3 linked regions of the Chelativorans sp. AA-79 genome follow. The protein of the gene in region 3 interacts with the protein of the main gene of each other region in a pairwise test. Links are inferred from orthologs where the notes say so. Each region holds a gene or a part of one and is shown on either strand. Other genes may lie near its edges.

What was found.
Region 1: the proteins of PVE73_RS13565 (region 3) and PVE73_RS12015 interact in binary tests that used the Escherichia coli proteins (3 or more experiments, as listed by UniProt). The link is inferred for Chelativorans sp. AA-79 from one-to-one orthologs.
Region 2: the proteins of PVE73_RS13565 (region 3) and PVE73_RS02915 interact in binary tests that used the Escherichia coli proteins (3 or more experiments, as listed by UniProt). The link is inferred for Chelativorans sp. AA-79 from one-to-one orthologs.

What each region holds. Positions count from the first base shown.
Region 1 is NZ_CP120361.1:2,475,771-2,485,765, forward strand. The notes cover bases 1-2,906. They hold PVE73_RS12015 (P-II family nitrogen regulator), read right to left. Parts: upstream 1,670-2,906; coding sequence 1,331-1,669; downstream 1-1,330. Other genes in these bases: glnA (type I glutamate--ammonia ligase), read right to left, coding at 1-1,274; PVE73_RS28250 (NAD(P)H-hydrate epimerase), read left to right, coding at 1,967-2,488; PVE73_RS12020 (NAD(P)H-hydrate dehydratase), read left to right, coding at 2,452-2,906. Also shown: more of PVE73_RS12020, read left to right, coding at 2,907-3,531; PVE73_RS12030 (O-antigen ligase family protein), read right to left, coding at 4,109-5,446; PVE73_RS12035 (undecaprenyl-phosphate glucose phosphotransferase), read right to left, coding at 5,443-6,978; PVE73_RS12040 (glycosyltransferase family 4 protein), read right to left, coding at 7,073-8,191; PVE73_RS12045 (polysaccharide biosynthesis/export family protein), read right to left, coding at 8,219-8,782; PVE73_RS12050 (exopolysaccharide transport family protein), read left to right, coding at 8,953-9,995. UniProt on the Escherichia coli protein: P-II indirectly controls the transcription of the glutamine synthetase gene (glnA). P-II prevents NR-II-catalyzed conversion of NR-I to NR-I-phosphate, the transcriptional activator of GlnA. When P-II is uridylylated to P-II-UMP, these events are reversed.
Region 2 is NZ_CP120361.1:578,982-588,973, reverse strand. Bases 2,598-5,500 are described here. They hold PVE73_RS02915 (P-II family nitrogen regulator), read left to right. Parts: upstream 2,598-3,831; coding sequence 3,832-4,170; downstream 4,171-5,500. Other genes in these bases: PVE73_RS02910 (ammonium transporter), read left to right, coding at 4,202-5,500; tesB (acyl-CoA thioesterase II), read left to right, coding at 2,741-3,607; PVE73_RS02925 (ubiquinone biosynthesis hydroxylase), read right to left, coding at 2,598-2,653. Outside these bases: PVE73_RS02935 (Glu/Leu/Phe/Val dehydrogenase dimerization domain-containing protein), read right to left, coding at 1-797; PVE73_RS02930 (OsmC family protein), read right to left, coding at 934-1,374; more of PVE73_RS02925, read right to left, coding at 1,406-2,597; more of PVE73_RS02910, read left to right, coding at 5,501-5,566; PVE73_RS02905 (DNA translocase FtsK), read left to right, coding at 5,816-8,305; PVE73_RS02900 (outer membrane lipoprotein carrier protein LolA), read left to right, coding at 8,401-9,051; PVE73_RS02895 (exodeoxyribonuclease III), read left to right, coding at 9,135-9,935; PVE73_RS02890 (DUF167 family protein), read left to right, coding at 9,946-9,992. UniProt on the Escherichia coli protein: Involved in the regulation of nitrogen metabolism. Regulates the activity of its targets by protein-protein interaction in response to the nitrogen status of the cell.
Region 3 is NZ_CP120361.1:2,789,878-2,799,965, reverse strand. The notes cover bases 6,844-9,842. They hold PVE73_RS13565 (nitrogen regulation protein NR(II)), read right to left. Parts: upstream 8,909-9,842; coding sequence 7,778-8,908; downstream 6,844-7,777. Other genes in these bases: dusB (tRNA dihydrouridine synthase DusB), read right to left, coding at 8,905-9,842; ntrC (nitrogen regulation protein NR(I)), read right to left, coding at 6,844-7,781. Also shown: RNA chaperone Hfq, read right to left, coding at 1-50; PVE73_RS13590 (D-amino-acid transaminase), read right to left, coding at 177-1,043; Trk system potassium transporter TrkA, read right to left, coding at 1,079-2,455; PVE73_RS13580 (sigma-54 dependent transcriptional regulator), read right to left, coding at 2,547-3,908; PVE73_RS13575 (PAS domain-containing sensor histidine kinase), read right to left, coding at 3,898-6,189; more of ntrC, read right to left, coding at 6,312-6,843; more of dusB, read right to left, coding at 9,843-9,930; PVE73_RS13555 (bifunctional 2-C-methyl-D-erythritol 4-phosphate cytidylyltransferase/2-C-methyl-D-erythritol 2,4-cyclodiphosphate synthase), read left to right, coding at 10,056-10,088.

The sequences.
Region 1 (9,995 bases), 310 kb from region 3 along the record:
TCCTTGTCCAGATTCATCAGCGCTTCACGCAACGAACCGGAGACGGTCGGGACCTTCTTCAGCTCCTTCGGCGGCAGGTCGTAGAGATCCTTGTCCATGGCCTGGCCGGGATGGATCTTGTTCTTGATGCCGTCGAGGCCGGCCATCAGCATGGCAGCGAAAGCGAGGTAGGGGTTCGCCGTCGGGTCCGGGAAGCGGACCTCCACGCGCTTGGCCTTCGGCGAGGAGCCGAAGGGGATGCGGCAGGAAGCCGAGCGGTTGCGTGCCGAATAGGCGAGCAGAACCGGCGCCTCGAAGCCCGGCACCAGACGCTTGTAAGAGTTGGTGGTCGGGTTGGTGAAAGCGTTGATGGCCTTGGCATGCTTGATGATGCCGCCGATGTAATAGAGGCAGGTTTCCGACAGGCCGGCATATTCGTTGCCGGCGAAAGTGGGCTTGCCCTCCTTCCAGATCGACTGGTGCACGTGCATGCCCGAGCCGTTGTCGCCATAGACCGGCTTCGGCATGAAGGTGGCCGTCTTGCCGTAGGCGTTGGCGACCTGATGCACCACATACTTGTAGATCTGCATCTTGTCGGCGTTGCGCACGAGCGTGTCGAACTTGATGCCGAGTTCGTGCTGGGCGGCCGCCACCTCGTGGTGGTGCTTTTCCACGACCACGCCCATGTCGCTCAGCACGCTCAGCATCTCGGAACGCATATCCTGAAGCGAATCGACCGGCGGGACCGGGAAATAGCCGCCCTTCACGCGCGGGCGGTGGCCGAGATTGCCCGTCTCGTAATCCGTGTCGTCATTCGAGGGAAGCTCGGAGGAATCGAGCTTGAAGCCGGTGTTGTAAGCGTCCGCCTTGTATTTCACGTCGTCGAAGACGAAGAACTCGGCTTCCGGACCCACATAGACAGTGTCGCCGATGCCCTCGGCGCGCAGATAGGCCTCCGCCTTCTTGGCCGTGCCGCGCGGGTCGCGGTTGTAGGCCTCGCCCGAGACCGGGTCCAGAATGTCGCAGTAGACGACCATGGTCGACTGGGCGAAGAACGGGTCCATATGGGCCGTCTCCGGCTCCGGCATCAGGACCATGTCGGACTCGTTGATGGCCTTCCAGCCGGCGATCGAGGAACCGTCGAACATCACGCCGTCGGCGAACATGTCCTCGTCCACCGCGACAACGTCCATCGTCACGTGCTGGAGCTTGCCCTTCGGGTCCGTAAAGCGCAGATCAACGAACTTCACCTCGTTGTCCTTGATCTGCTTCAAAATGTCCTGTGCTGTCGTCATGTGTCTTCAACCCCTGTAAATGACAACTCTTCTTGCAATCGGCCCTGTCGGCCTGTTCAGACCGCATCGGGGCCGGTTTCGCCCGTCCGGATGCGGATGACTTCCTCGACATTGGAGACGAATATCTTGCCATCCCCGATCCGGCCCGTCTGGGCGGCCTTGCGGATGGCCTCGATGGCCGCATCGACCATATCGTCCACCAGCACCACCTCGATCTTCACCTTCGGCAGAAAGTCGACCACGTATTCCGCGCCGCGATAGAGCTCGGTGTGGCCCTTCTGACGCCCGAAGCCCTTGGCCTCGGTAACGGTGATGCCCTGAAGCCCGACTTCCTGAAGGGCTTCCTTCACCTCGTCGAGCTTGAACGGTTTGATGATCGCCTCGATCTTCTTCATGTTTCGGCGGCCTCCGATTGCTTTAAAAGCGGGGTTCGCCCCCGCTTCGCCCATTCGTATGCAGGAACCGTGCCAGTCGGCCGGACCCGCTGGTGTGCAGGCCGGTGCCGGTCCCGCAATGCGCTGGCGGGCCTGTGCCGGCAAACGATTCGGGGATCGCGTCGCGGGGTCGGCCAGACTCCTGATAAATCTGCCTAATAATTGAGCATCTTGCTTAAAAAATGGCCTTCGGTCGTGCCGATATTTACGGCGGATCCGATCGGAGCCAATATCGGCCACCTAACGGATGACCCCGCTATGCACGAGATTCTGTCTCCGGAAGAAATGGGACGCGTGGACCGGCTCGCCGCCGAGGCCGGGCCGTTGGAGAGCTACGACCTGATGCGCAATGCCGGCGCGGCGGTGATGGACGAGATCCTTTCGCGCTTCGCGGATGCGCCTGGCTTCGACGTCCTCTGCGGCCCCGGCAACAATGGCGGCGACGGGTATGTGGTCGCGCGGCTGCTTCACGAACGGGGCCTCGATGCGCGGGTCTGGCGTGAACTCGAGCCGAAGCCCGGAAGCGACGCGGCCCGTGCCGCGGCCGCTTGGCCGATGCGCACCGGCGAACTGCGCGATTTCGCGCCGGAGGCGGGGCGTGTGGTGGTGGATGCGCTTTTCGGCGCCGGGCTCGCCAAGCCCGTTTCGGAGACCTATGCGAATGCTCTCGACAGGGTCTCCGCCGCCGGGCCGAAGGTCGTGGCCGTCGATCTTCCCTCGGGCGTCTCGGGGAGAGCGGAGCGGTGCTGGGCAGCACGGCTCCGGCCGATCTCACCGTGACTTTCTTCCGCAAGAAACCCGGCCACCTGCTTTATCCGGGGCGCGCGTTGTGCGGCGAACTCGTGGTGCGCGATATCGGCATCGCCACGGAGGTTCTTGGCACCATCCGTCCCCGCTGCCGGGAAAATGCGCCGGATCTCTGGCAGGCGCTCCTGCCGCGGCCCGGCGTGGAGACGCATAAATACGAACGGGGCCATGCCGCCGTCTTCTCGGGCGGGCCGTCCACCACCGGGGCTGCCCGGCTCGCCGCGCGTGGCGCGGCGCGGATCGGGGCCGGGGCGGTGACGGTGCTTTCCCCTGCGGGAGCCCTCGCCGTCAATGCGATGCACCTGACCTCGATCATGCTCAGGCGGGTAGAGGCGGTGGACGAACTTGCCCTGTTCCGCCGTGAGAGAAGGGCGTCCGCCTATGTGCTGGGCCCCGGCTTCGGCGTGGGAGAGAGGGCGCGCAGCTTTGCCGCCGCCGTGCTGCGCTCAGGCGAGGATGTCGCGACGGCGCATCTGGTGCTCGATGCCGATGGCATTACGGCCTTTGCGCATGAGCCGGAACTGCTCTTTGCGGCCGCGGCCGGCAGCCAGGGCCGCCTCGTGCTCACGCCGCATCCCGGCGAATTCGCGCGGCTGTTCCCGGACCTCGCGGCCGATGAGCAGCTTTCAAAGCTCGGCAAGGCGCGGGCGGCCGCCGCCCGCAGCGGGGCCGTCGTTCTCTTCAAGGGGCCGGATACGGTGATCGCCGCGCCGGACGGCCAGGCCGTCATCAACACCAACGGGACGGCCTATCTCGCGACGGCGGGCTCGGGCGATGTGCTCGCCGGCATGATCTGCGGCCTTCTCGCCCAACAAATGCCGGCCTTCGAAGCGGCGGCGGCGGCGGCCTACCTGCATGCGGAGGCGGGCAGGGCGTTCGGGCCCGGGCTGATTGCCGAAGATCTGCCGGAGGCGCTGCCGGGGGTGCTGGACTATCTGATCCGACCCTCGCCCCGAAGAACCGCCGATCCGGAACCGGACGCCCGTAGCGATCCCGCACGCCTGAATCGTCCATGAGCACGTCTTCACGCAGGTGACCAAGGCGGAAGCGGTCGGTGCAGGCATGAAGCGCGCTTCGCCCTCGTCATTGTCCAAGCCATCCGACCAACAGCGCCGTGATGAGGATGATCACGAGGTAGATGATGGTGCGGTTTTCGAAACGTCGCCGATCGCGCATTTCACGCTCCTCGGCAAAGCCGGGCCGACGGGCAAAGAGCACTTGCTGAGCAAGCCGCACTGCTCTGCCGGTATGATATGGACATGGACTACCTCACGCAAAACCGGGCTGCCTGTGGTTTTGGCCAAGATATAGTCGCCGGTCCCGGCCAGGTACATACGTCAACGGCCATGGGACCTGCCGTGGATTTTTCGCTCCACCTCTTACCACGGGGCGCCGCTTGTTCCACATATCGGTGAAGCCGCAATTTCACGCTTGCGCGGGAACCCTTGAGAATATAGGGATTTCAGCGCTTCGGAGCGTAGCGCAGCCTGGTAGCGCATCTGGTTTGGGACCAGAGGGTCGCAGGTTCAAATCCTGCCGCTCCGACCATTTTCCCCCAGAGACTTGCGCCTTGCAGGCGGCATTCGGCGATTTTCATCGCGGCGATGCTGCCGTTTTTCCTGCCGGCATCGAGATTCGAGACATAGACGGCGCTGGGCCTGGTTCTTTCTCCGCAAATGCCGGCCGCGTCTCCGCCTGATATCGCCGTTCCAGCGCCATCATGCCCCACAGGAGGCCGAGGAGGAGGTAGAAGTGGCGCCAGTGGTCGGTGTCGATCACCCATCCCAGCATGAGGTGACCGACGAAGACCACGAAAGCGCAGACGAGATAAGGCTGCCAGGGCCTGGCGCGGAAGAGGATGCGGAAGCATCCGGCAAGCGTCCACATGATCAGCGTCAGATAGGCCGCGAAGCCGAGCCAGGAATAATCGAGCAGCGCCTTCAGCCAGATATTGTGCGTATCCACGCCGTATATCTGGCCGAACTCCAGCGGCCCGATTCCCAGCGGATGCTCCGTCGCCAGCAGGAAACCGAGTGCGTGCCGCGCGAACCGGCCGAGCCTGTTGGCATCGTAGTCCTGCACGAGTTGCGCGCGCTGGAAGAAAAGCTCCGCGACCGCCGGGATGTTCAGGGCGATGACCAGCGCCAGCGCGGTGACGGCGATGGCGGCGATGCTCATGCCGAGAATCCGCAAGCGCACCGCACCGCGCCGGTTGTGGATGAAGAGCGCCAGCGTGAGCATGACGGCCGAGAACACGAACAGACCCCAGGCGCCGCGCGAGAAGGACAGGAAGATACCGAGCACGATGATCAGGAAGAAGGGGATCGCGATGAGCGCGGCCGCGGGTTTGCCGGTCATCATACGGTGCAGAAGATAGATACCCGGCAAGGTGAGGAAGGGGCCGAAGACGTTCGGATCCTCGAACACGCCCGCCGCGCGTCCGTAGCGGGTGAACATCTCGGAGCCGGGAAAGGCGTTGAAATAGCCGAGAATACCGACGAAGGCCGTCGTCACGGCGGCGGCGAGCCAGGCGCGGAAGATCAGCGGCAGGAGGCCGGGTTGCGTTTCCACCACCGAGGCGAAGAAGACCGAGGTGAAGGCGAGGAAGAGAGAGACGGCGAGGTAGAGGGGCGCGTCGCGCACTCCCGGATCCGGCATCTGGCTGATGGAAATGAGCCCGCCGAGATTGAAGAGAAGGAGAAGCACGAGAAGCGGCATGACGTGGCGGGAAAGGCGCAGGCCGAAAAGCGCCCATACGCCGATGAGGCCGGCCATGTAGAGTTCGTAAGGGGCGGGTTCGCGCACCACGAAACCGGAGAGGAACACGCCGAGCGCCACGGCAAAGGCGCGGATCAGGGCGATCAGCCGCGCGTTGACCGCCGCGCGCGGAAGAGGCGCACCGGCGGCCTCGCTATGATCGATCGTGCTCAATAGGCGTTTCTCGTGTCGAGCAGGCGAAGCGGCGTCAGAAACAGGATCTTGAGATCGAACCAGAGCGACCAGTTCTCGATGTAATAAAGGTCGTATTCGATGCGTTTGCGGATCTTCTCTTCCGTATCGAGCTCGCCGCGCCAGCCATTGATCTGCGCCCAGCCGGTAACGCCCGGCTTCACGCGGTGGCGGGCGAAGTAGCCGTCCACCACCTCGTCGAAGAGCCGGTTGTGCGCCTCCGCCGCCACCGCATGCGGCCGCGGGCCGACGAGAGAAAGGCTGCCGAAGAGCGCATTGAAGAACTGCGGCAGCTCGTCGATCGACGTCTTGCGGATGAAGCGGCCGACGCGGGTCACGCGCGGATCGCCCTTGGTGACGGGCTTGCGGGCCGTGGGGTCGGACTGGTCCGCATACATGGAGCGGAACTTGTAGACCTCGATCTCCTCGTTGTTGAAGCCGTGCCGCTTCTGCTTGAAGATCACCGGGCCCTTGCTGTCCAGCTTGATCGCGACGGCGGTGGCGAGCATGATTGGCGAGAAGACCACGATGCCGATCAGGCTGAAAACGATGTCGAAGGCGCGCTTGGCGACCGAGTCCCAGTCGTTGATCGGACGGTCGAAGATGTCGAGCATGGGCACGGCGCCGATATAGGAATAGGCGCGCGGCCGGAAGCGCAGATGGGTCGAATGGGCCGAGAGGCGGATGTCGATCGGCAGAACCCACAGCTTGCGCAGCATGGCGAGCACACGCGCCTCGGCCGTGACCGGTATGGACACGATCATCATGTCGATGCGGGCGATGCGTGAGAATTCAATGAGCTCGTCGATGTTGCCGAGCTTGGGATAACCGGCCACCACCGGCGGCGAACGGGTGTCGTCGCGGTCGTCGAAGATCCCGCAAATGCGGATATCGTTATAGGGCTGCTGCTCGATGGAGCGGATAAGGACTTCCGCGTTCTTCCCGCCGCCCACGATGACGGCGCGCCTTTCCATGCGCCCGTTGCGCGCCCAGCGGCGGATGAGGCGCGAGACGACAAGGCGCAGGACCACGATCAGGCCGAGCCCGCTCGCATACCACACGGCCAGCCACGCGCGCGAGAACTCCTCCGATATCTTCAGGAAGAAGAGCGTCAGCGTGACCAGGGCGAAGGCCCCCGACCATATGAGCAGGATCCGGCCGGCATGGGGCAGCGGGTTGCGCAGTGCCGGCATCTGGTAGCAGTCGGAGAATTCGAGAAGGATCACGGTCAACAGCGAGACGCCGAGGATGATGACAGGATAATGCCAGGACAGGTGGGTATAAAGGCCCACACGGGCGGCATAGATCCCAAGGCCGGCCAGAAGCAGCATCATGAATTCCACGATGCGCATGACGCCGCTGACCATGACCGGCGACATGGTGTCCCGGCGATATTGCTGGGCCACCTGCCTGGCGATCGGGCTGAGCACGGGCCGGGAACGCCTCTGGCGGGGCTCGCCTGCCGGCTGGACGGCCTCGGAAGCAAAACGATGCTTGGGTTGGACGCTGTTCATTGACCGAGCCCCCGGTTTCTGCTGCCGATAGCATCAAGAAGCTAAAAATTCTCTTGAGATCACGCTTCGGCGGCCGAGACAGCAGTCTAGCAGATCATGAGCCGAGTGTCTGGCGATAGACCGCTTCGATGCGCGCTGCCATCACATCCAGCCCGAAGCGCGCCCTGAGTTTGCTCTCCGGCGGCATGAGACCACGATAGGCGGCCTCGTCCTCGAGCGCGCTCGTCATCTTCTCGGCGAGCGAGGCGACGGAGGGCCGCACCAGGGCAGGGGAGGTCTCGCCCAGGATTTCGGGAATCCCGCCGACGGCCGTTGCGATCAGCGGCTTGCCCGCGGCGAGCGCCTCCAACACGATATAGGGCATCGCCTCGGCACGCGACGGCACGACCATCATGCGGCCCAGAGCGAAGGCCTTGCGGGCGGGCATGGCGGGGTGGAAGACGATCCGCCCGCCGAAGCCGAGCGCCTGTGCCTGCGCGATGTATTTGGAAAGATCGTTGCCGTCGCCCACCATGACGGCCGAGAGCGCCCGTCCACTCCGCTTCTCCGCCTCCTTCAGCGCATCGATGAAAAGATCGGGGCCCTTCAGATCGCGCATCATGCCGATATAGAGGAAATCCGCCGCGTCGGGCGCGTCCGCCACGGGCGTGAATTCGGCAGCTCTCAGGCCGTTATAGACGAGGCTTGCCGGCGCGCGGGGCTTGCCCACCTTCCTCTCATATGCGTGCTGCTCGTACAGCGAAACGAAGAAGATGTGGTCGGTGAAGCGCCCCATCAGCGTCTCGAGACCGAAGAAGAAACGGCCGGCGGCGGAGCCGGGATCGTAATGCAGGCTGCCGCCATGGGGCGAATAGATGCGCGCGACGCGCCGGCGGCCGGTCCTGAGCGCGGTGCCGAAAAGCCGCGCATAGACCCCGCCCTTGGCCCCGTGCCCGTGCAGGACGTCCGGGTGCATCCGACGGATGATCGAAAGCGTGCGCGCCGCCGCTCCGATATCGCCCGGGCCGATATGCCGCTGCATGGGCGTGCGGGCGACGCCAAGCGGCAGCTTGGCCGCGATCTCGGCGAAGAGCCGGTCCTCGAAGGCGCCGCCGGTGGTGGAATCGCAGACGATGCCCACTTCGTGGCCTGCGGCCGCCTGGGCCTCGCAAAGGTCCCTTACGTGGCGGAAGATGCCGCCGACGGGCGAACGGAAACAATGGACGATTCGCAAGGGCTTGTCATGCGGCCGGAGCGAACATCAGAACAGCCTTTCCCGGACATAGACGGTGTCGCCTGGAAGCAGCGGATCGGAAGTCGTGACGCGGCCGGTCAACACCCGCCCGTTGATCTCGCGGGTGATGTCGGCGGTGCCCTGATAGGCGCGCGGCGTGAAGCCGCCGGCCGCGGCGATCGCCTTCTGCACGGTCATGCCGGGTACGTAGGAATATTGTCCTGGAGCTCCGACCTCGCCCATGATAAAGATGGGCCTGTAGCGGTCGATCTCGGCCGTGACGCTGGGATCGCGCAGATAGCCCTCGCGCAGTTTCCGGGCGATCGTCTGCTCCACCTGCTTGGCGGTGTGCCCGCGTGCCGGCACGGAGCCGATGAGCGGAAAGGAGATGTAGCCCGCCTGGTCGACGCCGTAGGTGTTGGTGAGGTTCGGCTGGTCGAAGACGGTGATGCGAAGGCGGTCGCCCGCGTCGAGGATGTAAGGCTGGTAGAGCGCCTTGTGAAAGGCGGGCGGGGCGGGCTGATAGCTGGAGCAGGCCGAGGCGAGGCCGGCGGCGAGTAGCACAATGAGGAGGGGGATCCGATTTTTCATGGCTGACTTACGGAAATCTTTCAAAGGATACCTGCCGGGCGCCGGGTTTCCACACTTCCTCCTTATCAGGTCGTCAAGGTTAATGGCGGGTTAAACGGCGCCGCCTGCCGATTAACCTCATGGTTACCACGTGCATTTACCATTCCCATGAAGCAGCGTCGGAGTTCCGTATGAAGAAGGGTGAGGTTGTGGCCGACGACGTCGATGTCGATCTGGACCGGCTGTTCGCGAGCCTGCGGCGCGACTGGCGGCGCATCCTTCTTGTTGCGCTCGCCGTCGCGGCGCTCGTCTTCGTGCTGGCCTCGCTCGCCACGCCGCTCTACCGGGCCGAAACGCGGGTTCTGATCGAGGTCCGCGAATCGGTCTACACGCGGCCCCAGGGCGCGGCGGTGGATGAGCGGACCATCCTCGACCAGCAGGGCGTGGCCTCACAGGTGCAGGTCATCACGTCGACGGACATCCTGACCCAGGTGGCCCGCGAGCTCGATCTCGCAAATCACGAGGAGTTCGCCGGCACGCAGCCTTCGCTTCTCGATCGCCTGCTGATGGCGCTCGGCCTGAAGCGCGATTCGGGAACGCCGCCGGAGCAGCGGCTTCTGAGCGAGTTCCGCGAGAACCTCAGTGTCTATCAGGTGGAAAACTCGCGCGTCATCGTGATCGAGTTCTCCTCGGCGGATCCCGAGCTTGCCGCGCGTGTTCCGAATGCCGTCGCCGATGCCTATGTGGCGAGCCTCAAGGCCGCCGAGTCCCAGTCGAACGCCGATGCCACGCGCTGGTTGGAGCCCGAGATCGCGGAGCTTCGCGAGAAGGTGAGGGCGGCCGAGGCGGAGGTGGCGGAATTCCGCGGCTCGTCGGATCTCCTGGTCGGGCAGAACAATACCGTGCTCGCCACCCAGCAGCTCGCCGAGCTTTCCAGTGAGCTTTCCCGCGTGCGCGCCGACCGTTCGGCCAGCGAGGCGAGGGCGGAAAGCGTGCGGGCCGCGCTGGAGCGCGGCGCCTCTGTCGATAGCATGCCGGAGGTGCTGGCCTCCGGCATGATCCAGCGGCTGCGCGAGCGCCAGATCGAATTGAGGGCGCAGATCGCCGATCTATCGACCACACTCCTCGGTAATCATCCCCGCATCCGCGCATTGCAGTCGCAGCTGGCCGATCTCGACGGCCAGATCCGTGCCGAGGCGGGGAAGATCCTGGAAGGGCTGGAGGCGGAGGCGGA
Region 2 (9,992 bases), 2.2 Mb from region 3 along the record:
ATCACGCCGCCCAGGGCGCAGGGCGCGAAGACCTCGGCTTCAGCGGCGACGACCTCGTCGGCGGCGATCGCGGTGGCTCCAAAGGCTCTCCGCGCCTTTTCCACGCGCATTGCATCGAGGTCCGTCACAATCAGGTCCGCGTCTTCGCGGGAGAGCTTCTCGCAGAGCGACCAGCCTACCGAGCCCAGGCCCTGAACGGCCACGCGGATGCCGGAAAGGCGCGCCGACCCGTTGCGATGTTTCAGCGCCTTCTTGATGCCGAGGAAGACACCTTCAGCCGTGAAGGGCGAAGGATTGCCGCTGCCGCCCTTGCTCGTGCCCACCACGTTTGGTGCGCGTTCCCGCAGGAAGTCGGCGTCCGCAAGCGTCATGCCCACGTCCTCTGCCGTGATGAACTGGCCTTCCAGTGCTGTCAGCATCTCGGCATAGGCGGTCAGCAGTGCCGGGGTCTTTTGTGTCTTCGCATCAGCGACGATGACCGCCTTTCCGCCGCCAAGAGGCAGGCCCGCCACGGCGGATTTGTAGGTCATTCCCCGTGAGAGCCTGAGCGCATCCGTAACGGCGGCCTCGAAGCTTTCATGCGGCCAGATCCGCGTGCCGCCCAGTGCCGGGCCGAGCGTCGTGTCATGGATCGCGACGATGGCGGTGAGCCCGCGCCTTTCGTCACGGCCGCACCAGACGCGCTCGTGGCCGTCGAAGGACGGCAGTTCGGCAGCATCGGCGGTGATGTCGGAAATGGAGAGGGAGTGGCCGCCGGCAGGCGTCTTCAGGGTTCTCGGCTCCCGGATGTGCAGCATGGCATTCCTCCCCGAATGTTTATCCGCCTATGAATCTAGGGCCATCGGCGGACTTTTGGTTGCCAAAACAACGGGTGCCGCGAACGCACCTTGCGTTCCCGGCATCTTTTTCGCTCGAAACTGTCGCCTGTGGAGATCAGGCGAACTTGGCGTCCAGCGTGATGTCGATCGCGCCGAGTGCCCGCGACACCGGGCAGTTCTCTTTCGCGCCGGCCGCGATCTCCTTGAACTTCGCCTCGTCGAGGCCGGGCACCTTGCCCAGAACCGTCAGCGCGCTGCCGCGGATCTCAAAGCCGCCGCCCTGCTTGGGCTGAAGATCGACTTCCGCTTTTGCCTGAAGCGACTCGGCCGGTGTGCCGTTCTGGGCGAGCGCGTGCGCCAGCGCCATGGAGAAGCAGGAAGCGTGCGCGGCGGCGATCAATTCTTCCGGATTGGTGCCGGCACGGCCGGTCTCGTCCTCGAAGCGCGCCTTGAAGGACAGCGGCAGGTCCCCGAGCGCGCCGCTCTGGGTGCTGTCGATACGACCCGAACCATTGGTGAGGGAACCGTTCCAGTTCACATTTGCGTAGCGCTTCATCCCTGTCTCCTGTTTTGCGGATTGGATTCTCTCAGATGGCCTCGCCCTGCAGCAGGCGCGGCGTGCCGCCGGTCAGGCCGGAAGCCTGCCGGACAAAGAAGCTCTTCATGCCGGGCATGCGGTCGACAAGGCCCAGTCCAAAATCACGGACCGCCCGGAGCGGGCCGAGATCGTTGGAGAAGAGTCGGTTGAGGACGTCCGTCGTCACCCCCATCTGCACTGTTTCGAAACGCCGCCAGCGTTCATAGCGCTGCAGCACGTCGAGGGCGCCGATATCCTCGCCCAGCCGGTCGGCCTCCACCACCACCTGCGCAAGCGCGGCGGCATCCCTGAAGCCGAGATTGAGGCCCTGGCCCGCGATCGGGTGAATGCCGTGGGCCGCGTCCCCCGCAAGCGCAAAGCGCGGCTTCACGAATTCGCGCGCCAGCGTCAGGCCCAGCGGCCAGGCGCGGCGCGGCCCTTCGACATGGATTTCGCCGAGCTTGAGGCCGAAACGCCGCTCAAGCTCCTGTTCGAACACGAATTCGTCCTCTGCTACCAGCCGCTCGGCATCCTCCGTGCGCTCGGTCCACACGATGGAGGACCGGTTCCCCTTGAGCGGCAGTGTCGCGAACGGGCCGGCGGGCAGGAAGTGCTCCTCCGCGCGGCCGTTATGCGGGCGCTCGTGCGCGACAGTGCAGACGATGCCGGATTGTCCGTATTCCCAATGGACGATGCGTATGCCGGCCATGTCGCGCAGGCGCGACCTGATGCCGTCCGCCGCCACGAGCAGGCGTGTGCGGGACGATACGCCATTCGCAAGGCGAACGCTCACCCCCGCATGGTCCGTCTCGAAGCCCTCGACCGCAACGCCCTGCACGATGTCGATGCCGAGCTCGCTTGCTCGCCACCGCAAGGCGCCGTTCATGTCCCGGTTCATCACCATGTGGGCGAAGGGCTCGCCGGGTGCTGCTTCACCGCCGAAGGTAAGAAAGACGGGACGCACCGGATCAGACGTGCGCGAATCGGTGACGACCATCTCCGTGATGGGCTGGGCCTCCGGCGCGATCTCGTCCCAGCACCCGACATGACGCAGCATGCGGGTCGCAGCGGCGGCAATAGCCGAAGCGCGGCCGTCACGCTCCCAGGCACCTTCGGGGGCGGCATCGACCACGAGAACCTTCATTCCAGGGCGGGCGTGGCGAAGGGAAACGGCGATGGCGAGCCCGACATATCCCGCTCCGGCGATCATGACGTCGAACGGTCCGCTCAGCCGCTTGTCTTCGCTCGCCACGCTCATGATCCGCTTCTCCGCTTGTCCACGTCTTGACTTCGCACCTGCCCTCCGGTTTCTCAACCGTACCGCAACGCCGTCGGAGGGACCCGGATGTCGTCTGCAATGCAGGAGCTTCTCGACATACTTAATCTCGAAAAGCTCGAACACAACCTGTTTCGCGGCCGCAGCCCGCAGGTGGGGTGGCAGCGCGTCTTCGGCGGGCAGGTGATCGGCCAGGCGCTGGTCGCGGCGCAGCGCACCGTGGCCCCGGAAAGGCACGTCCATTCGCTGCACTGCTACTTCATGCGGCCCGGCGACCCCGCCGTGCCCATCATCTACGAGGTGGACCGCATTCGCGACGGGAGCAGCTTCACCACCCGCCGCGTGGTCGCCATCCAGCACGGACAGGCCATCTTCGCCCTCTCCGCGTCCTTCCAGGTGGACGAGCAAGGGCTGGAGCACCAGTTGTCCATGCCGGAAGGAGTCCCCGCGCCGGATTCCCTGCGCAGCCAGGCGCAGTTCATGGCGATGCTCAGCGCCGAAGTGCCCGAGGCCATCCGCCGCTACTGGCAGCGCGAGCGGCCCGTCGAGATCCGGCCGGTCAATGTCGAGCACTACACGACAAACGACAAGCTGCCGCCCTTCCAGCACGTCTGGATGCGGGCGACAGGCCCGGTGCCGGGCGACCGCGCCCTGCAGGCGGCCGTGCTGGCCTACTTCTCCGACATGACGCTGATCGACACGGCGACCTTTCCCCATGGGCGCTCGGTGTTCGATCCGGAACTCCAGATGGCCAGCCTTGACCACGCCATGTGGTTTCACAGGCCGGACTCTCTGAACGACTGGCTGCTCTACACCCAGGACAGCCCCTCCTCGCGAGGAGCGAGGGGGCTCTCTCGCGGCAGCATCTATTCCCGGAATGGCGTGCTCATAGCCTCGGTCGCGCAGGAGGGTCTGCTGCGAATGCGAACAAAGTAGGCAAAATGCAGTTTTTGCACATCTATTGTGCATATCTCGCCTGCCTCGTTTAGCCGGCTTTATGAGCCGACCGACTTTTCCTCAATGATTAAAGAAACTTGAAGCCGCTGCCCAGCAATTGGCACGGCTCTTGATTCCCCTTTGCCATCGCTGGTGCCCTCGGGCGGGGGTTGCCCGGCGGCACATGCAACGCGGCTTGTCCGCTAGAGCAAAGGTGAAACCTGATGAAATTCGTGATGGCAATCATAAAGCCGTTCAAGCTCGAGGCAGTGCGCGAAGCACTGACCGAGCTCGGCATTCAGGGGCTGACCGTCACCGAAGTGAAGGGTTACGGAAGGCAGAAGGGGCACACGGAAATCTATCGCGGCGCCGAATATGCGGTGAACTTCCTGCCCAAGGTCAAGATCGAGGTCGCGGTCGATGCGGACATCGCCGACAAGGCCGTGGAAGCGATCGCGAACGCTGCCAAGACCGGCCAGATCGGTGACGGCAAGATCTTCGTCTACAGCATCGAAAAGGCAGTGCGCATCCGCACCGGCGAAACCGACGCCGATGCGTTGTGATCGCCATCCGGATTTGTCCAGGGAGAATAGAATGAGATTTCCGAGTATCGACTTCGCCAAGCGTGCGGCCGGGGCGGGCACGCTTGCACTGGCGGCCTTCGCCGCCCTTCCCGCAGTCGCACAGGAGGCCGCGGAAGAGGCCGCCGAGGCGGCGGCACCCGTCATGGACAAGGGCGACGTCGCCTGGATGATGGTGGCGACGCTTCTCGTCCTGTTCATGACCCTGCCGGGCCTTGCGCTCTTTTACGGCGGCCTCGTGCGCGCCAAAAACGCGCTCTCGGTGCTGATGCAGTGCACCATGATTGCCGCCGTCGTCATGGTGGTCTGGGTGCTCTGGGGTTACTCCTTCGCCTTCGGCGGCGGCACGAACCCGTTCTGGGGCGGCTTCGGCAAGCTGTTCCTGTCCGGCGTCACCGTCGATTCGACCGCCGCGACCTTCACCGACGGCGTGGTCATCCCGGAATATGTCTTCATCTGCTTCCAGATGACCTTCGCGGTGATCACTCCGGCGCTGATCGTCGGCGCCTTTGCCGAGCGCATCAAGTTTTCGGCGGTGGTGCTCTTCACCGTCCTGTGGGTGACCTTCGTCTACTTCCCGGTCGCGCACATGGTCTGGGATTCGAGCGGCTATCTCTTCAATCTCGGCGCGCTCGACTTCGCCGGCGGCACGGTGGTCCACATCAATGCGGGCATCGCCGCCCTCGTGGGCTGCATTCTCGTCGGCAGGCGCACCGGCCTGGGCAAGGAGATCCTGGCGCCGCATTCGATGACGCTCACCATGGTCGGCGCTTCGATCCTGTGGGTGGGCTGGTTCGGCTTCAATGCCGGATCCAACCTGGAAGCCACCGGCGGCGCGGCTCTCGCCATGATCAACACCTTCACGGCGACCGCCGGCGGGATCATCGGCTGGAGCGTGGTCGAGGCCCTGCATCGCGGCAAGGCTTCAATGCTGGGTGCGGTCTCCGGCATGATCGCGGGCCTCGTGGCCGTCACCCCGGCCTGCGGCACGGTGGGCCCGGTGGGTGCCATCGTCCTCGGCGTGATCGCCAGCGCGGTCTGCTACTTCTTCGTGGCGGTGGTGAAGAACAGGTTCGGCTATGACGACACGCTTGACGTGTTCGGCATCCATGGCGTGGGCGGCATCGTCGGCGCGCTCGGCACCGGCATCTTCACCGCGCCGTGGCTCGGCGGAACGGGCGGCGAGGACTTCTCCATCGCTTCGCAGCTTTGGGTCCAGTTCGTCGCGGTGCTGGTCACCATCATCTGGTGCGGCATCGGATCGGCGATCCTCTACAAGATCGTCGACGCGATCGTCGGCCTGCGGCCCGCGCCGGAAGCGGAGACACAGGGTCTCGACCTCACATCCCACGGCGAGGCGGCGTACCACTACTCCTGATTCGCGGCATCTCACTCCTTCCCGAGAGATGCTTCACTGGGCCCGGCGCAAGCCGGGCCGCTTTTTTTGAAGAGCGAATAGGGGAATGGGGGCCGATATCCTCCGCTGCTCATTTCCTACGCTATTCGCTACTCCCTGTTCGCTACTCTCAACTCCCTTCCATGGTTAATGCCGCCTTTACCATCACCGCCTAGGCTGTCCCATATCCGGGGCGCGTAAGTGTCAGTACCAGTGGACGGGGAAATGCGTATGAGTTCGGGTTCTTCCGCAACATTCGCGATCTATGGCGGCGGCTTCGGCCTGCAAGGCTTCCTCCGGCGACAAGCCGCGCGTGGCCTGGGCTTGCTGGTGCTCGCCCTGGTCGCGTTCTGCCTCGCGAGCCTTGCGACCTGGAACGTGGCCGATCCGAGCTTCAGCTACGCCACCGACAACCCGGTCACGAACGCCATCGGTTATCCGGGCGCCGTCTTCTCCGATATCGCCATGCAGTTTCTCGGCCTCGCCTCGGTCGCCGGCCTGGTACCCGCGGTCGTCTGGGGCATCCTTCTCATCGCGGGCCGCGGCGTCGGCCGGCCGGGGCGCCGGCTTCTGGCCTGGTTCGGCGGCGCCGTCCTTTCGGCGGGCGTCGCGGGTTGCCTCACCCCACCCACCACCTGGCCGCTGCCCACCGGCCTTGGCGGCGTCTTCGGAGACATGGTGCTTTCCGTGCCAGCCTATTTCGTCGGCGGCTATCCGACAGGCTTTCTCGGCGTGGTGATGGCTGCCATCCTGATCGGTCCCGCCGCTTGGCTAACCCTCTTTGCCGCAGGCCTTTTCGGCCGCAGTGCGGTGCCTGCCGGTGCGCCGGAAGAGGAGGTTGCCGAAGAGGACATTCCCGATGAGGAGGACGAGGAAGGCGGCTTCGTGGTCCTTGGCGTCATCGCCCATTGGTGGCTCTGCCTGACTTCGTTCCTGCGCCGGCACTTCGCGGTGCGCGGCCCGGATGTGCCGGAGGAATACGACGTCCCGGCACCCCCGCCGGTCCTGATCGCGGCGCGTGCGGCGGATGAGCGCATGCGGATCGAGCCGGATTTCGATGAGGGCAGTCTCGATATCTCGCCCTTCGACGACGCGGCTACAGGCCGCCCGCAAGCGGCCGCACGCGTCGGCAACCCCGCGCCGCGCCCTGCACCCGGCGCCCGCATCCGGCGCGAGGCCCAGACCTCACTGCTCGATTCGGGCGAGTTCAAGCTGCCCGCGCTGCACCTGCTCGCCGAGCCGAAGGCGACCAGCAAGGATCCCAGCCTCTCCAGGGACGCGCTCGAGCAGAATGCCCGGCTTCTGGAGGGCGTGCTGGAGGACTTCGGCGTGAAGGGCGAGATCATCCATGTGCGGCCGGGGCCGGTGGTCACGCTCTATGAGCTCGAACCCGCTCCCGGCATCAAGTCCTCGCGCGTGATCGGGCTTGCCGACGACATCGCCCGGTCCATGAGCGCGATCGCCGCGCGCGTCGCCGTGGTGCCGGGCCGCAACGCCATCGGCATCGAGTTGCCCAACGCCACGCGCGAGACGGTTTATCTGCGCGAGCTTCTGGCGAGCCGCGAGTTCGAAGGCACCAAGGCTCGGCTGGCCCTCGGGCTGGGCAAGACCATCAACGGCGAGGCCGTGATCGCGGATCTCGCCAAGATGCCCCACCTGCTGGTGGCGGGCACCACCGGCTCGGGCAAGTCGGTGGCCATCAACACCATGATCCTGTCGCTGCTCTACCGCATGACGCCGGAGGAGTGCCGCCTGATCATGATCGACCCGAAAATGCTGGAGCTTTCCGTCTATGACGGCATCCCGCACCTGCTGACGCCGGTCGTCACGGACCCCAAGAAAGCCGTGGTCGCGCTCAAATGGACCGTACGCGAGATGGAGGACCGCTACCGCAAGATGTCCAAGGTGGGCGTGCGCAACATCGAGGGCTTCAACCAGCGCGTGACCGCCGCCAAAAAGAAAGGCGAGACGATCACGCGCACGGTGCAGACCGGCTTCGACCGCGAGACGGGCGAGGCGATCTACGAGACCGAGGACCTCGATCTGGAGCCGATGCCCTTCATCGTCGTCATCATCGACGAGATGGCCGATCTGATGATGGTCGCGGGCAAGGATATAGAGGGCGCGGTTCAGCGGCTTGCGCAGATGGCGCGCGCGGCGGGCATCCACGTCATCATGGCCACGCAGCGGCCTTCCGTCGACGTGATCACCGGCACGATCAAGGCCAATTTCCCGACGCGCATCTCCTTCCAGGTGACGTCGAAGATCGACAGCCGCACGATTCTCGGCGAACAGGGCGCCGAGCAGTTGCTAGGCATGGGCGACATGCTCTACATGGCCGGCGGAGGCCGCATCCAGCGCGTGCACGGTCCCTTCGTGTCCGACCAGGAGGTCGAGCAGATCGTCGTCCACCTGAAAGCCCAGGGCGCGCCGGACTATCTGGAGGCCGTGACCGAAGACGACGGCGATGAAGGCGACGGAGCCTCCGGCGGCGGTTCGTCCGGCAACTTCGCGGATTCGGACGATCCGTACGACCAGGCCGTGGCCGTCGTCCTGCGGGACGGCAAGGCTTCCACCAGCTACATCCAGCGCCGCCTCGGCATCGGCTACAACCGCGCTGCTTCCATCATTGAGCGCATGGAGCAGGAGGGGATCGTCGGTCCCGCCAATCATGCCGGCAAGCGCGAGATTCTGGTTCCCACGGAACAAGAGGACGTGTGAGACGCGGTTTGCGTATCGAATCGGCGGCGGCCTAACTTCGGCCGGTTTGCGGCCCTATCTATAGGCGACAGGAAAAGTTCGGAGAGTAAGGACCCATGACCAATTTCGCCGAGCGCAACCGTGTGGTTCTCCGCCTCGCACGCCGCTCGATGATCGCATTTGCCGTGCTCGCGCTGGGCTTGGCCGCCGGCGGCGCCCACGCCGCCCCCGACCTCGCGCAGCGCATCGCCCAGCATTTCTCCAGTGTCCGCACGATGACGGGCGAGTTCGTGCAGTTCGGCCCGCGGGGCGAGCAGACCGGCGGCAAGTTCTATATCGAACGCCCGGGAAAGATCCGCTTCGACTACGAGCCTCCAGCCCAATTCCGCGTCACGTCGGATGGAACGTCGGTGGTGCTCGAAAACAAGAAGATGAACACGGTGGACATCTACCGGCTTGCCGACACCCCGTTGAAGCTGCTCCTGGGCGAGCGCATCGACCTTTCTTCCGAGAATGTGCGCGAAGTGAAGCAGGAGCCCGACCTCACGACCGTGCGCCTCGTCGATCGGCAGTTGGGAAACAACTCCACCATCACGATGATGTTCGATTCGAACACCTATGATCTGCGCCAATGGACCATCACCGACGCCCAAGGGCGGGACACCACGGTGATGATCTTCAACGTGCAGCAGGGGGTCACCTTCGATCCCAGCGTGTTCCACATCGACTACCGCCGCGTGAACGCGCTTGCCCGCGGCGGCAGGTAAGGAATAATCGCAAATCTTCTCGCGAGCGCTTGTCACGGGCGCTGGCGAGGGGTTATGCCGGCTTGGACAAGCCGGAACGCTTCATGCTCTTCAAGATCGCCACCTGGAACATCAACTCCGTCCGCCTTCGCCTGCCGCTCGTTGCGCGCTTCCTGGAAGAATACCAGCCGGATGTGCTGTGCCTGCAGGAAACGAAATGCCCGGACGACCTGTTTCCGACCGCTGCCTTCCGCAAGCTCGGTTACGGTCATGTCGCGATTCACGGCCAGAAGGGATATCACGGCGTGGCTACCATCTCGCGCCGGCCGCTGGACGTGGTGGAGCGCCGCAGCTTCTGCGGGCTCGTGGACTGCCGCCATCTATCAACATTGATCAATGTCGACGGCCGACAGATCCTGCTGCACAATTTCTATGTGCCTGCGGGCGGTGACGAGCCCGATCCCGAAGTCAACCCGAAATTCCGGCACAAGCTCGATTTCCTGCAGGAGATGCGGGAGGTGCGCCCCGTCGGCGACGTGAACACCGGCACCATTCTCGTGGGCGACCTGAATGTGGCGCCGCTCGAGACAGATGTATGGTCGCACAAGCAGATGCTGAACGTGGTAAGCCACACGCCGGTCGAGACCGAGGGACTCGAGGTCGTGCGCAAGGACGGCGGTTGGGTGGACCTGATGCGCCGACACATTCCACCGGAGGAAAAACTCTTCACCTGGTGGAGCTATCGCGCCAAGGATTGGAGCGTTTCGAACCGTGGCCGCAGGCTGGACCATATCTGGTCTTCGGATGATCTGGCGCCTGTGCTCGGCCGGGTCGAGGTTTTGCGCGACGCCCGCGGTTGGGACCGCCCGTCAGACCACGTGCCGGTGATCGCCGAATTCGGCTGAGCGGTCCTCGATGCCGCCCACCCCCTGCTTCCGCGAAAGCAAGAACGGCGTCGAACT
Region 3 (10,088 bases):
CGAACGGTATTAAGAAACAGATCCTGCAGATTCTGGGAACGTTCCGCCATTTTTGTTTTTCATCCCCTGCGCTTTGCCGGCAGTAGCGCAAAATTAGCCACGCCCTGTCAAGCACGGCAACTGCCCTCCTGCCGCGCCCGCCGAACGCCTCTCACGCATCGGCTCATCGGATTGGGTTAACAGGCAGGACTTTTTTCCGCAACGTCAAAAAACGATTGCCTGAGCGACAGCGTGAGGGAACCCGGATGGCCGTTCGCCACCGGACGACCGTCGATATCGACCACGGGCATCACCACGGTGGAGGCCGCCGTGATGAAGGCTTCGCGGGCCGATTGCGCCTCCTCCACCGAAAACGCCCTCTCCTCCACCTCCAATCCCATGTTCGCCGCGAGTTCCATCACTGTGGCGCGGGTCACGCCTCGAAGGATGCCGAAATCGGCGGGGCGGGTGACCAGCTTTCCGTCGGCGGTCACGATCCAGGCGTTGGTGGAAGCGCCTTCCTTCACCAGGCCGTCGCCGTCGACGAACCAAGCCTCGGCGGCCCCGGCTTCCCGTGCCTTCTGCTTGGCGAGCACGTTGGGGAGGAGTCCGACCGTCTTGATGTCGACGCGGTCCCAGCGGTTTTCCGGCACCGTAATGACCTTTACGCCGGTTTCGGCGCGCCTGGCGGCATTCCTCGGATCGAGCTGCTTGGCGGTAATGACGAGCGCCGGCTTTGTTTCGGACGAGGGAAAAAAGTGATCACGGGGGGCGACACCGCGCGTCACCTGCAGATAGACGAGGCCGTCGGTGACGCCGTTGCGACGCACCACTTCGCGCAACACGAATTCGAGCGCATCCCGGTGCATCGGCCAGCGGATCTCGAGCTCCCGCAAAGAGCGGCCGAGCCTGTCGAGGTGACGGGTCATGTCGATGATGTAGCCCCGCGCCACCTCGCAAACCTCATAGACGCCATCGGCGAATTGATATCCCCGGTCTTCGACGTGAACGGCGGCTTCCGCGTGGCGAACATAGCGGCCATTCACATAGGCGATGCGCGGCATTCCAGGCTCCCTCGAAAAAGGCCCAGCGGGGCCGGTCAGAAAAATTCCAGACTCACACGGAAAAGCTGTTCCACCTGCCGCACCGCGCTGGCAAGCGCAAAAATGACGACACGGTCCTTGGGCTTGATCCGCAGGATACCGCTCGGCCGGATGAACTGACCCTCGCGCCAGACGCCGCCGATCCGCATGCCGTCCGGCAGGTCCTGCTCGTTGAGCGGCGGACCGACGAGCGGCGAGGTCTCCAGCGCCTCCGCCTCGATCACCTCCGCGGCACCGCGGTCGATGTTGTGCACGGCGCGAATGCGCCCGCGGCGCACATGCTGCAGCACGCGGGAGATGGTCACCGCACGCGGATTGACATGGGCGTCGATGCCGAGCGTCCTGGCGAAATCGTGATAGGTGGGATTGTTGATGAGGACGAGGTTCGATTTGCAGCCCAGTTGCTTTGCGATGACGCTGGAGAGGATGTTGACCTGATCGTCATTGGTGAGCGCCACCATCAGGTCCGCGTGATCGATATCGGCTTCCAGAAGCAGTTTCTGCTCCAGCGCGCTGCCGTTGAGAACCACGGTGCGCCGCAACTGGTCGGCGATCGTGATCGCGCGGGCGCGGTTGTGCTCGATGAGCTTCACCTTCGTGCGGGTCTGCTTCTGCTCTATGGCGCGGGCGACATAAAGGCCGATATTGCCGCCTCCAGCAATCACGATCCGCGTCGCCTCCTTCTCGTCGTGCCCGAAAAGGCCGAGCGTGCGCCGCACCTGCTCCTTGGTGGTGACCACATAGGCCATGTCCCCCGCCATGAGCTGGTCGCTGGAGCGCGGCACGAAAAGGTGGCCGCCGCGCGAAACGCCGACGACCGTGGATGGCAGATCGGGGAAGAGTTCGGTGAGTTGGGACAGCGGCGTGTTGATGACAGGGCATTCCTCCTGGCATTCGATGGCGACCATGGCCACGTGCCCGTCGGCGAAGGAGACGACATCCGTCGCTCCCGGCAGGGCAATGCGCCTCAGCACCATCTCGCCCACTTCGAGCTCGGGCGAGATGATCACGTCGATCGGCAGGTGCTCGCGCGAGAACAGATCCATATAGTGGGACTGCAGATAGGCCTGCGAGCGGATGCGGGCGATCTTCGTCGGCACGTTGAAGAGCGCGTGGGCGACCTGGCAGGCGACCATGTTCACTTCGTCAAAGAGGGTCACCGCGATGAGCATGTCCGCCTGCTGCGCGCCCGCCGCGGCCAATGTGTCGGGATGCGCGCCGTGGCCCACGACACCGCGCACGTCGAGAGAATCGCGCACGGTGCGGATGAGGTCGGGCGAGGTGTCGATGATCGAGACGTCGTTCTGCTCCGCCGCGAGCCGCTCGGCGATGCCGTAGCCCACCTGCCCCGCGCCGCAAATGATGACCTTCATGCGTTGGTTCTCTCAGTGCGAAAAGCGATCAGGGAACAGGGAATGAGATGCCGTTCCCCTCCTGAATTTCTATTCGCTGTTACCATTGACCCTAGACGCCCAGCGATTTCAGCTTCCGGTGCAAAGCGGAACGCTCCATGCCGATGAACTCGGCCGTGCGCGAGATATTGCCGCCGAATCGGTTGATCTGCGCCAGAAGATATTCCTTTTCGAAGAGTTCGCGCGCCTCACGCAATGGCAGCGCCATGATGTGCTGGTCCGACTGGGTCGGCACACGCGGCATCACGTCGCCGATCTCGGCCGGCAGGAGGTCGGCCGTGATGGGGGAATCCCCATCGTCGCTGCGCGTGAGAATCATCAGGCGCTCGATATTGTTGCGAAGCTGCCGGATATTGCCCGGCCAGTCGTGGGCCTGCAGCACAGCCATTGCGTCCTCGCCCAGACGGCGCGGCTTGATACCCACCTGTGTCGTGATCTGCCGCATGAAGTGATCGACCAGGACGGGAATGTCCTCGCGCCGTTCCGAAAGCGGCGGCACGGCGACCGGCACCACCGCCAGGCGGTGATAGAGGTCCTCGCGGAAACGCCCATCCTCGATCATGCGCTCCAGATTGCGCGCGGTGGAGGAGATGATGCGCACATCCACCTTGACCCGTTTCGTGCCCCCTACCCGCTCGAACTGCTGGTCGACCAGCACGCGCAGGATCTTGCCCTGCGTTTCGCGCGGCATGTCGGCCACCTCGTCGAGATAGAGCGTGCCGCGATGCGCCTCCTCCAGCGCTCCCACCTTGCGCTCTCCACCGTTCGATTCGGTGCCGAAGAGTTCGATCTCCATGCGTTCCGGCGTGATCGAGGCCGCATTGACCGACACGAAGGGACCGCCGGCGCGGCCCGAAAGGACGTGGATCGCCCGTGCCGCGAGTTCCTTGCCAGAACCGGAGGGTCCGATCAGCATGATGCGGCTGTTGCTGGGCGCGACGCGCTCGATGATCTGGCGCAGATGGTTGATCGCCGCCGAATTGCCGATGAGATCGAAGGTCTCGCCGCTGCGCTTCTTCAGGTCCAGCACTTCGCGGCGCAGCTTCGAGGTCTCGAGCGCGCGTTCGCAGATCAGGATCAGCCTATCGGCCTTGAAGGGCTTCTCGATGAAATCATAGGCCCCCCGCTTGATGGCGGAGACGGCGGTCTCGATCGTGCCGTGGCCGGAGATCATCACCACCGGAAGACCGGGATGCATCTCCTTGATCTTGTCGAGAAGCGCCAGGCCATCCAGGGTGGAACCCTGCAGCCAGATATCGAGGAGCACCAGACGAGGCACGCGCTCGGCGATCGCCGCGAGTGCTGCATCGCTGTTGCCCGCGGTACGGGCTTCATGCCCCTCGTCGCTCAGGATGCCAGCGACGAGCTCGCGGATGTCTTCCTCGTCATCGACGACCAGTATGTCAGACGCCATTGTCGACCCTTACCGTCCTTTTCACAGAATTGTCCGCCCCAGCCCCGTTATCCTCTTCCGCCGGCGTGACCGGCAGGACCATTCGGATCATCGCGCCGACGCCGCCGTGGAAACGCTGCGGCGCATCGAGCAACTCCAGCGAGCCGCCGTGGTCCTCTATGATCTTCTTGACGATTGCAAGGCCGAGCCCCGTGCCCTTTTCCCGCGTCGTCATATAGGGCTCGAGCAGTCTTTGCCGATTTTCCCGCGGCAGGCCCTTGCCGTTGTCCATGACCAGTACCTCGATGCTTTGCCCGGTGTTGCGCGCCGAGATTTTGATGACACCCCCGCGACGCTCCTCCTGCGGCACGGCATCGATCGCCTCCGCGGCATTTTTGATGACATTGCCGAAGGCCTGGCTCATCAGCCGCGTGTCGAAGCGGCCGATCAGCGGCTGATCGGCCAGGTCGTTCTCGATCCTGATATCCGGCCGGCTTACTTCGATCAGGAACGTGGCTTCCCGCAGAGGTTCGCGCAGATCGAGGCGCTGCATCTCGGGTTTGGGCATACGTGCAAAGGCGGAAAACTCGTCCACCATACGGCCGATGTCTCCCACCTGGCGGATGATCGTATCGGTGCACTGGTCGAAGATCGCGCGATCTTCGGTGATCACCTTTCCGAAGCGCCGGCGGATGCGCTCGGCGGAAAGCTGAATCGGGGTCAGGGGATTCTTGATCTCATGCGCGATGCGGCGCGCCACATCCGCCCAGGCGGTGGAGCGCTGCGCCTGCACCAGATCGGTGATGTCGTCCACGGTCACGACATAGGACCGCTCGTCGCTCTCGCCCACAGCCTCCTCGGTGGTGATCTGGATGTTGAAGGTACGCTCTGCGCCGGCGCGATAGAAGGTCACCTGATCGCGATAGACGCGTCGTCCCGGGGCGCGCCCCGTCTCGAAGACCGCGCCGATCTGCGGCAGCACCGCCGAGAGGTTCTTTCCAGTCACCCTGTCGCTGTTGATGGCGAGCATGGTCTCGGCGGATCGGTTGACGATCGACACGATCCCGTCGGCATCCACGCCGATGACGCCCGCCGTTACACCGGAAAGCACGGCCTCGGTGAAGCGGCGGCGCTCGTCGATCGTGTCGCGGGCGGAAATGAGCTGGTCCCGCTGCGTCTTGAGCTGGAACGTCATCTTGTTGAACGTGTCCCCAAGCGAGGCGACATCGCCGTCGGAACTGCGCACCGGGACTGCCACGTCCAGATTGCCCATGGAGACCGCGTCCGCAGCGCTGATTAGTTGCCGGATCGGTCGCACCAGGCGGTCGGCCACGGCAATGCCGGTCCAGATGGCTGCGAGCACGATGGCCAGCGTGACCACGAGATAAAGCAAGGCAAAGGCGACCTGGGTGCTGAAGCGGTTCTGCTCCAGAGACCGGTACTCATCCGTGTTGGCCGCCACCAGGCGCTGCGCCTTGATCACCTGCGGGTCGAGCTCCCGTGACGTGTAGAGGAAGGCATCGGGGATCTCCTGAAGCTTCACGATGGCGCCGATGAGATTGCCCGGCGGCAGCGTAAAGAGCGCCGGGCGGCCTTCGGCGGCAGCCTCCATGTCGTTCTGCCGCGGCGCTGGAATGGTCGTGGGCTCGGAGATGTCGGCCCCCATGATGACCGATTCGTCCCTGCGGATGAGCACCGCATGGGCAAGCCCGCGAGCAATGGCCTGCTGCGTGAGACGCTGCCGAAATCCCATGCGGTCGAGATTGTAGAGCGTGCGGAAACGGTCGAGGTCGATCGCCATGGAGAGCGTGGTGCCCTGCAGGTTCCTGGCATTCTCGCGCACATAGGCCTCGGCAATGGAGAGCGAGGATTGCACGATCACCCTCGTCCTGAGCTCAAACCAGCGGTCGAGCCCGAGATCGAGCGTGACCGACGCGACGACGGCGACGAGGATCGCGGGAATCGCAGCCACCAGAGAGAACATCGCGACGATGCGGACATGGAGCCGGGAGGCAGCCTTGCCCGCCCTGCGCGCGGCGTAGATCCGATGCGCCTCGCGGCCGATCAACCCGAGAAGAACGAGGACAACAGCGGCATTGATGCCGATCAGCACCAGCGTGGTGCGTGCGTCCGGCGTGATATAGGGCTGCATGAGCCCGAGCAGCACGGTGAACGAGATCGCAGCCGTGATCAGCGCCACGATGGTGGCGATGATGCCTGGCAGCGCCATCAGGCGGCGACCCTCGTTCAGCGCCGGCCGACGATTCGGCTTTTCGGCCGTTGCTGGCCCCTCAGTCCTCATCCCACTCCCGTCGGCCAAATGGTCCTTCGATTGCGTTGCAGATATGCAACGCAATGTGGCGATTTTGCAACGGGCTTTGTCGCGGCCTGTGCAAACCCGGATTGAGTTCGCCCCGCTGCGGATCAGGTGGGGGAAGGATGCTTCGCCGTCCGGTAGATATCAACGCCAAGTTCGCGGATCTTCTTGCGCAGTGTGTTGCGGTTCACGCCGAGCAGTTCCGCCGCGCGGATCTGGTTGCCGTGGGTGGCCGCGAGCGCTGCGAGCACAAGGGGATATTCCACCTCCGCCAGGATGCGGTGGTAGAGGCCCGGCGGCGGAAGCGCGGAACCGAAGCCTCGGAAATAGCGCTGCAGATATTGTTCGACCGACTGGCCGAGCGGCAACTCCTGTACTGCGCCGTCCGCCGGGCGTGTGCCGGCGGCGGGCAACCCGCCATAAAGTTCGCTGAGGATCACCTCCTCCGAGATCTCGTCCTGCGGATAAAGCGCGGCGAGCCGCCGCACGAGATTCTCGAGCTCGCGCACGTTTCCAGGCCACGGATACTGCATCATCGCGTCGAGGCCGCCCTTGGCGATTCGCTTCGGCTGCAGCCCCTCCCGCTCCGCCTGGGCGAAGAAATGGCGCACCAGGTCCGGGATATCCTCCGCCCGCTCGCGCAGCGGCGGCAGACGCAGCGGCACGACATTCAGGCGATAGAACAGGTCCTCGCGGAAGAGGCCCTGATTGATCAGCGCGCGCAGATCCTTGTTAGTGGCGGCAACGATCCGTACATCCGTCTTGATCGGGGTGCGCCCGCCCACGGTCGTATATTCGCCCTGCTGCAGCACGCGCAGGAGCCTGGTCTGGGCTTCCATCGGCATGTCGCCGATCTCGTCGAGGAAGAGCGTGCCGCCCTCGGCCTGCTCGAACCGGCCGGAAGAACGCTGCTGTGCGCCGGTAAAGGCGCCCTTCTCGTGGCCGAAAAGCTCCGATTCGATGAGGTCGCGGGGGATCGCGGCCATGTTGATGGCCACGAAGGGGCCGTTGCGACGGCGCCCGAACTCATGCAGCGCTCGCGCCACCAGCTCCTTGCCGGTGCCTGATTCGCCGCTGATCATGACGGTCAGGTCCGTTTGCATCATGCGGGCGAGCATGCGGTAGATGTCCTGCATCGCCGGCGAGCGGCCGATGAGCGGCATCGAATCGGGCTGATCGTTCGCACGCGGCTCGGCCGGTTTGCTCTTTGGCTCGGCCAGCGCACGCCCGACGATCGCGAGCAGTTCCGTCAGGTCGAAGGGCTTCGGCAGATATTCGTAGGCGCCGACTTCCGACGCGCGGATCGCCGTCATGAACGTGTTCTGCGCGCTCATCACGATGACGGGCAGGTCCGGTCGTGCCTTGCGGATGCGGGGCAACATGTCGAAAGCATTCTCGTCCGGCATCACGACATCCGTGATGACGAGGTCCCCCTCGCCGGCAGCCACCCAGCGCCAGAGCGTGGCGGCGTTCGAGGTCACCCGGACCTGATGGCCCACGCGGGACAGCGCCTGGTTGAGAACGGTGCGGATGGCCGCATCGTCATCGGCCACCAGGATGTTGCCATGTGCGCTCATGCGTTCAAGTCCGTTTTCTGCTTGTCCTCCTGCCGCCCCGGCGCCTGCTCCCTCCAGGCAGGCATGAGAACGCGGAAGGTCGTGCCGCGCGTGGAGGAATCGCATTCGATGACGCCGCCATGGGCGCCGACGATCTTGGCCACCAGGGCAAGACCCAGCCCGGAGCCGTTCTGCTTGGTGGTGATGAAGGGGTCGAAGATGATCGACCGGATGTCCTCCGGCACGCCCGGGCCGTTGTCGTGCACGCAGAACTCCATCGGCAGCGACACCCGCTCGCGCGTTCCCGGCACCGAGAAGCGGATGCCCGGCCGGAAGGCGGTGGAAAGCTTGATCTCGCCGCCGGGCGCGTTGCCGATCGCCTCAGAGGCGTTCTTGATGAGGTTGAGGAACACTTGAACAAGCTGGTCCCGGTTGGCGAGGATCGGCGGCAGCGAGGGGTCGTATTCCTCGACGATGCTGACGTTCCTGGCAAAGCCGTTGCGCGCGATCGCCTTCACGTAGTCGAGCACGACATGGATGTTCACCGGCTCCCGGTCGACCGGCCGCTCGTCGGAGAACACCTCCATGCGGTCGACGAGCGCGACGATGCGGTCGGTCTCCTCGGTGATCAATCGGGCAAGCGACCGGTCCTCGTCGGAAACGACATGCTCGAGAAGCTGCGCCGCACCGCGTATGCCCGAAAGCGGGTTCTTGATCTCGTGCGCCAGCATGGCGGCGAGCCCGGTCACGGAGCGGGCGGCCCCCCTATGCGTCATCTGCCGATCGATCTTTTCCGCCATCGAGCGTTCCTGGAACATGATGACGGCGGAGCCCGGCAACTCCGAAACCGGCGCCACGTAGATGTCGACGATCTTGTCCGGTCCGAGCCGCGGCGAGGAGATGTCCACGCGGTACTCGTTGAAAGGCGCGCGCCGCTCACGCACCTGGTCGACGAGCGTGAGAAGCGGACTGCCGAACGGCACGAAATCGGCAAGCCTGTTGCGGGTCAGCATCGTCGCGCTCAGGCGGAAGAAGTTCTCCGCTTCCGCATTGGCGAAGGTGAAGAACCCTTCCCCGTCCACCATGATGACCGGATGGCCGATGGAATCGATGGCGAGCTGCGCCACATCGGGTGTCTTGATGCTCATGCGGCAAGCCCCTGCCGAAAACCGTCTCGAAAGGCCGTCCGGAGCAGGCGAAGCACGTTCGACGGTTCGCTCTCCGTCATGATCGACCGCCGCAACGCCGCATCCGCGCTCGCGTGGCGGTCCAGATACCAGCCCAGATGTTTGCGCGCGTGCCGTACGCCCTGCCCCGTGCCGTAATGGGAAAGCATGTCCTCGTAATGGGCCGCCACATAATCGGCCGTCTCGGCAGTACCCGCCGGTACGCCCGGCGCCCTGCTCCCCACCGCCGCATGCGCCAGGGCGCCCGCCTTCCATGGCGCACCATAATGGGCGCGCCCGATCATGACCGCGTCCGCGCCGGATTGTTCGAGCATGCCGGCGGCCTCGGCAGGCCCGTCGCCGTCGCCATTCGCGACGACAGGTATGGAAACGGCCCGTTTCACCTGCGCGATCGCCTTCCAGTCCGCCCGCCCCGTGTAGAACTGGCAGCGCGTCCGCCCGTGAACCGTAATCATTGCGACGCCCGCCGCCTCCGCGCGGCGCGCGAGATCGGGCGCGTTGAGGCAATCCTCGTCCCAGCCGAGCCGCATCTTGACGGTCACCGGAACGCTCACCGCCCTCACGACTGCCTCGATCAGGGAAAGTGCGTGGTCGGGTTCGCGCATCAGCGCGGACCCGGAATAACCGCCAGTCACTTTCTTCGCCGGGCACCCCATATTGATATCGACGATATCCGCGCCCTCATCAGCCGCGATACGGGCGGCCTCCGCCATCCAGTGCGCTTCACGCCCGGCGATCTGCACCATGTGAACATCGATTTCGGGCCGGCGGCGGATGCGGCGGGCGCTTTCCGCCCTTCCCTTGGCAAGCTCACCGCTCGCCACCATCTCCGACACCACCAGGCCGGCACCATGGGCATGCGCGCGCAAGCGGAACGGCAGATCCGTGACGCCGGACATCGGTGCAAGGAAGACGCGGTTGCGAAGACGGACCGAGCCGACCTTGAGGGGTAGGGAAAGGATTTGCGGTGGATTTTTGCTCAAATATCAGGCACCCATATTGGATGCCTAATTCCTAGACATATTGTGCAGGCGACGCAATGGGGTGCGTCGTTCATGACAGAAAATCGGTTGGCTTTTCAAATCCGGCGTGATTATCCCTCTGCCCCATGAACGCGTTTCTCGACCAAGAAGATCGGTTT